Regions from separate parts of the Geobacillus sp. FSL W8-0026 genome, predicted to be linked through region 2. Evidence: a T-box and tRNA genes for the amino acid it is inferred to sense, from the RefSeq annotation. Region 2 holds a T-box; the other holds one or more tRNA genes.
What was found. A T-box is a leader RNA that pairs with one kind of tRNA and senses whether it is charged. The one in region 2 lies ahead of leuS (leucine--tRNA ligase), so its partner is inferred to be a tRNA-Leu.
Positions count from the first base shown of each region.

Region 1 (3,198 bases), 680 kb from region 2:
TTTTTGGGATTCGCTCCCCCTCGCGGGTTCGCTGCCCTTTGTACCGCCCATTGTAGCACGTGTGTAGCCCAGGTCATAAGGGGCATGATGATTTGACGTCATCCCCACCTTCCTCCGACTTGTCGCCGGCAGTCCCTCTAGAGTGCCCAACTGAATGCTGGCAACGAGAGGCGAGGGTTGCGCTCGTTGCGGGACTTAACCCAACATCTCACGACACGAGCTGACGACAACCATGCACCACCTGTCACCCTGTCCCCCCGAAGGGGGAACGCCCAATCTCTTGGGTGGTCAGGGGATGTCAAGACCTGGTAAGGTTCTTCGCGTTGCTTCGAATTAAACCACATGCTCCACCGCTTGTGCGGGCCCCCGTCAATTCCTTTGAGTTTCAGCCTTGCGGCCGTACTCCCCAGGCGGAGTGCTTATCGCGTTAGCTGCAGCACTAAAGGGTGTGACCCCTCTAACACTTAGCACTCATCGTTTACGGCGTGGACTACCAGGGTATCTAATCCTGTTTGCTCCCCACGCTTTCGCGCCTCAGCGTCAGTTACAGGCCAGAGAGCCGCCTTCGCCACTGGTGTTCCTCCACATCTCTACGCATTTCACCGCTACACGTGGAATTCCGCTCCCCTCTCCTGCACTCAAGCTCCCCAGTTTCCAATGACCCTCCACGGTTGAGCCGTGGGCTTTCACATCAGACTTAAGGAGCCGCCTGCGCGCGCTTTACGCCCAATAATTCCGGACAACGCTCGCCCCCTACGTATTACCGCGGCTGCTGGCACGTAGTTAGCCGGGGCTTTCTCGTGAGGTACCGTCACCGCGCCGCCTTGTTCAAACGGCGCTCCTTCGTCCCTCACAACAGAGCTTTACGACCCGAAGGCCTTCTTCGCTCACGCGGCGTCGCTCCGTCAGGCTTTCGCCCATTGCGGAAGATTCCCTACTGCTGCCTCCCGTAGGAGTCTGGGCCGTGTCTCAGTCCCAGTGTGGCCGGTCACCCTCTCAGGCCGGCTACGCATCGTCGCCTTGGTGAGCCGTTACCTCACCAACTAGCTAATGCGCCGCGGGCCCATCCGCAAGTGACAGCCAAAGGCCGCCTTTCAACCAAAGACCATGCGGTCTTCGGTGTTATCCGGTATTAGCTCCGGTTTCCCGGAGTTATCCCGGTCTTGCGGGCAGGTTGCCCACGTGTTACTCACCCGTCCGCCGCTGACCAAATAAGAGCAAGCTCTCATTCGGTCCGCTCGACTTGCATGTATTAGGCACGCCGCCAGCGTTCGTCCTGAGCCAGGATCAAACTCTCCAAAAGAAAGTTGATTGGCTTTTTGCTTCAGCCGCAGCGCCAAAGGCGCCGAGCGACCTCCGCTTTTCGTATTGTCTAGCTTCGGCCGCTATCGGCTCGCGACGCTTCGGTCCTGCTGCGGCGGCGATAGCCTCCTCGCAGGCCCTCCAGCGCGTTTCGCCGATAGGCAAGCGGCCTCAGCCTTTCGTTGCGCTTCGTTTCGTTCAGTTTTCAAGGAACGAGGATGGAGCCTATCGGGATCGAACCGATGACCTCCTGCGTGCAAAGCAGGCGCTCTCCCAGCTGAGCTAAGGCCCCACGTGCTCCGCGATCGGGAAGACAGGATTTGAACCTGCGACCCCATGGTCCCAAACCATGTGCTCTACCAAGCTGAGCTACTTCCCGCTAACGCGCTCGAGAGGATTCGAACCCCTAACCTTCTGATCCGTAGTCAGATGCTCTATCCAATTGAGCTACGAGCGCAAGTGCCGAGGGCCGGACTCGAACCGGCACGGTAGTTACCTACCCCAGGATTTTAAGTCCTGTGCGTCTGCCAATTCCGCCACCCCGGCTAACAGGCGAAATCGATTAAAGACAAATAAATGGAGCGGAAGACGGGACTCGAACCCGCGACCCCCACCTTGGCAAGGTGGTGTTCTACCACTGAACTACTTCCGCCCAGTTTTATGCGGGTGAAGGGACTCGAACCCCCACGCCCGTAAAGGGCACTAGACCCTGAATCTAGCGCGTCTGCCAATTCCGCCACACCCGCAAATCAATTGTGGTGAGCCATGGAGGACTCGAACCTCCGACCCTCTGATTAAAAGTCAGATGCTCTACCTACTGAGCTAATGGCTCATAGTTTGGTATACACTCAGATCTCTGACGATGTCCCTTCCTCTGCTAGCTGATCCAAGGATGCCGAGTGCGTCGGGACAACTCGCAGCAATTTCAAAGATGTAGCGCTCGTTGCTCTACCTACTGAGTGAATGGCTCATGTCATCATAACACTCTAAGTACTGATGAGCTCTACCTGCCTCTTCCTCTACGAGCCATTTCGAGGAAGCTAAGTGCGTCGAGGCAACTCGTAGTTAACTCGACGATGCAGCGCTCGTTGTTGCGCCAAAGGGATAAGTTAAGATGGTGGAGGATGACGGGATCGAACCGCCGACCCCTTGCTTGTAAGGCAAGTGCTCTCCCAGCTGAGCTAATCCTCCACGCCATCGCCTAGCAGCGACCTACTCTTGCAGGGGCGCTGGCCCCAACTACCATCGGCGCTGGAGGGCTTAACTTCCGTGTTCGGGATGGGAACGGGTGTTTCCCCTCCGCTATCACCACTAGGCGACCAATTAGACAAGTCATATTATAGCCAAATTGTTGCGTTTGTCAATACAATCTTTATTTTTGAACGCAACGATTGTCATTTCAGCATGCTATCACAATATAGCACACCAAAAACGGTTTGTCAACGATGATTTTTTATCTTCGTTCATAAAGACGACTTTTATTCTATACGCTTCTTGTTTTAAAGTCAATAGCCAATCGTCCCCTGTCAAGGAAAGAAACAGGGGACGATCGCTATCATTTATGGCGCATCTGTGGGAAGAGCAGCACGTCACGAATGGACGGCGAGTTGGTCAAGAGCATCACCAAGCGATCCACGCCGATGCCAAGCCCGCCTGTTGGCGGCATGCCGTATTCAAGCGCTTCAAGGAAGTCCTCGTCCATTTCATGCGCTTCATCGTTTCCTTGTTCGCGCTCTTTTAGCTGCGCCTCGAAGCGTTGACGCTGATCGATCGGGTCGTTCAGTTCGGTAAAGGCATTGGCATGTTCGCGCCCGACGATAAACAGCTCAAATCGGTCGGTAAAACGCGGGTCGTCCGGATTTTTCTTGGCCAATGGCGAAATTTCAACCGGATGGC
Region 1 is NZ_CP150194.1:88,232-91,429, reverse strand. It holds rRNA gene NST29_RS00485 (16S ribosomal RNA) at 1-1,303, opposite strand, end outside; tRNA gene NST29_RS00480 (tRNA-Ala) at 1,522-1,594, opposite strand; tRNA gene NST29_RS00475 (tRNA-Pro) at 1,608-1,681, opposite strand; tRNA gene NST29_RS00470 (tRNA-Arg) at 1,686-1,759, opposite strand; tRNA gene NST29_RS00465 (tRNA-Leu) at 1,763-1,848, opposite strand; tRNA gene NST29_RS00460 (tRNA-Gly) at 1,880-1,954, opposite strand; tRNA gene NST29_RS00455 (tRNA-Leu) at 1,964-2,048, opposite strand; tRNA gene NST29_RS00450 (tRNA-Lys) at 2,059-2,134, opposite strand; tRNA gene NST29_RS00445 (tRNA-Val) at 2,418-2,493, opposite strand; rRNA gene rrf (5S ribosomal RNA) at 2,502-2,618, opposite strand; gene lysS (lysine--tRNA ligase) at 2,858-3,198, opposite strand, start outside.
Region 1: it has a tRNA-Leu gene. The T-box ahead of leuS (leucine--tRNA ligase) is inferred to sense a tRNA for this amino acid. The anticodon was not compared.

Region 2 (3,198 bases):
TCATTCCGGACCGCGGGCGGCCATCAAGCCGCCTTTTTTCGTAAAAATGTCGTGCAGCAAGCGGTGGTGTTCATCCCAAAGCGGAGGCATGGCCTAGTGGTTTTCTGTGAAAATGCCGAGCTGGTGCGGATTTTTCTCCCCGGGTGGAGGGTAGATCGCGCTGCCCATGGAATTTTTGGCTGAACGGCGGCGGGGATGTTGGCGCAAGGCGGCCCTGTCGTTTGCTCGCTGATGCCTTTGCGCTTTTTTTGGATTGCTTTTTTTCCGGTTTTCTCCTACAATTATTTCGGGAGTCAAAAGAAAACGGATGAAAAGGATGATGATTGATGCCCCGCGCGCTTTGGTGGCTGCTCGTTGGCATGACGCTCAACGTGACAGGCGGGTCTTTTTTATGGCCGCTCAATACGATTTATTTGCACGAACAGCTTGACCAGCCGCTGGCGGTGGCGGGAGCGGTGCTGATGCTCAACTCCGGGGGGAGCGTCATCGGCAGCCTCATCGGCGGCGTTTTGTTTGACCGGATTGGCGGGTTTCGCGCTCTCTTGATCGGCGCTTGTGTGACGATGGCGGCTTCGGCCGGCTTGAGCGTCTGGCACGGTTGGCCGCATTACGCGGTGTTTTTGGCGCTTATCGGCATCGGCAGCGGCATCGTGTTTCCCCTGGCCTCGGCGTATGCCGGCGCGCTTTGGCCTGAAGGGGGACGGCGGGCGTTCAATGCCTTGTATGTGGCGCAAAACGTCGGCGTTGCCATCGGTTCGGCGCTCGGCGGGCTCGTCGCTTCGTATTCGCTCTCGTTCGTGTTTTTAGCCAATTCGCTGCTTTATGCGGCGTTTTTGCTGATTGTCACCATCGGATTGCTTGTCGGGTTCGCCCTGTTGGCAGCGGCAGCCGCGTTGTTGTACGACCGCTGGCTGCCGAAGTCGGCGCGGGAGACTGAAGAAAAAACGGCGGCAACCGTATAGAAGGCTGATGAAAAACAGCGATTTCCTTTGCTCGATGATGCAAGGTTTTTCTAGTTGAGAAACGATGCCAGGAAGCGGGATGCACGATTTCATCACCAGTCCCATAAGTTTCGGCTTGCAATCGCTCGACAAATTTTTTAAAATAATAATTAAATTTGTCATTTCGTATGTAACGAAAACGTCAATGAAGCGAACAGCGGTGAAGAGGAGCAGTAGCGGGCTTGGCGGACAGCAGAGAGTTGACGGTCGGTGCGAGTCAACCGAAGCCAGCCTGTGAACTCGCCTCGGAGTTGCCGGCGCGAACGGCGCTGCCTACTAACGTCGGCCGTGAATCTGCGTTAAGGAGCAAAGCGGGTGCGCCATGGGCGCGCCAAAAAGGGTGGTACCGCGGGAAGCGCGCCTCTCGTCCCTTTGCATGGGGATGAGAGGTTTTTTTGTACATACTTTCGTCCATGATGCAAGTAGAAGCAAAATCTTGATAGGAGGAGTGCTGCGATGAGCTTCAACCACCGCGAAATCGAAAAAAAATGGCAGGACTATTGGGAGAAAAACAAAACGTTCCGCACGCCCGATGAGGACGACAAACCGAAGTTTTACGTGCTCGACATGTTCCCGTATCCGTCCGGCGCCGGCTTGCACGTCGGCCATCCGGAAGGGTATACGGCGACCGACATTTTGGCGCGTATGAAGCGGATGCAAGGGTATAATGTCCTTCATCCGATGGGCTGGGACGCGTTCGGGCTGCCGGCCGAGCAGTATGCGCTCGATACTGGAAACGACCCGGCCGAGTTTACGCGAAAAAACATCGACAACTTCCGCCGGCAAATTAAATCGCTTGGCTTTTCGTACGACTGGGATCGCGAAATTAACACGACCGACCCGAACTATTACAAATGGACGCAATGGATTTTCTTAAAGCTGTACGAAAAAGGGCTTGCGTATATGGATGAGGTGCCGGTCAACTGGTGCCCGGCGCTCGGCACGGTGCTGGCGAACGAGGAAGTGATCAACGGCCGGAGCGAGCGCGGCGGGCATCCGGTCATCCGCAAGCCGATGCGGCAATGGATGTTGAAAATTACCGCCTATGCCGACCGGCTGCTCGAAGATTTGGAAGAGCTCGACTGGCCGGAAAGCATCAAGGAGATGCAGCGCAACTGGATCGGCCGTTCGGAAGGAGCGGAAATCGAGTTCGCCGTTGACGGCCATGACGAGACGTTCACGGTGTTTACAACGCGGCCAGATACGCTGTTTGGCGCAACGTACACCGTCTTGGCGCCCGAGCATCCGCTTGTCGAGAAAATCACCACGCCGGAGCAAAAACCGGCCGTTGCCGCTTACTTGAAAGAAGTGCAAAGCAAAAGCGATCTCGAGCGCACCGATTTGGCGAAAGAAAAGACGGGCGTGTTCACCGGCGCGTACGCCATCCATCCAGTGACTGGTGCTCGGCTTCCGATTTGGATCGCCGACTACGTGTTGATGGGCTACGGCACGGGGGCGATCATGGCCGTGCCGGCGCACGATGAGCGCGACTACGAGTTTGCGAAAACGTTCGATTTGCCGATCAAAGAAGTCGTCGCTGGCGGCGATATTGAAAACGGGCCGTACACCGGCGACGGGGAGCACATCCACTCCGAGTTTTTAAACGGCTTGAACAAGCAGGAAGCGAGCGAAAAAATGATCGCTTGGCTTGAGGAGCACGGCAAAGGGCGGAAAAAAGTGTCGTACCGGCTGCGCGACTGGCTGTTCAGCCGCCAGCGCTACTGGGGTGAGCCGATTCCGATCATCCATTGGGAAGACGGAACGATGACGACCGTGCCGGAAGAGGAACTGCCGCTCGTCTTGCCGAAAACGGATGAAATCCGTCCGTCGGGAACGGGTGAGTCGCCGCTCGCCAACATCGACGAATGGGTCAACGTCGTCGACCCGAAAACGGGCAAAAAAGGGCGGCGCGAAACGAACACGATGCCGCAATGGGCGGGAAGCTGCTGGTATTATTTGCGCTACATCGACCCGCACAACGATAAGCAGCTCGCCGATCCGGAAAAACTGAAACAATGGCTGCCGGTCGACGTTTACATCGGCGGGGCGGAGCACGCCGTCTTGCATTTGCTTTACGCCCGCTTCTGGCATAAGTTTCTCTATGACCTTGGCATCGTACCGACGAAAGAGCCGTTCCAAAAGCTGTTTAACCAAGGGATGATTTTAGGCGAAAACAACGAAAAAATGAGCAAATCAA
Region 2 is NZ_CP150194.1:768,279-771,476, forward strand. It holds partial or broken gene NST29_RS03985 (MFS transporter) at 327-956, shown strand; T-box leader at 1,153-1,376, shown strand; gene leuS (leucine--tRNA ligase) at 1,458-3,198, shown strand, end outside.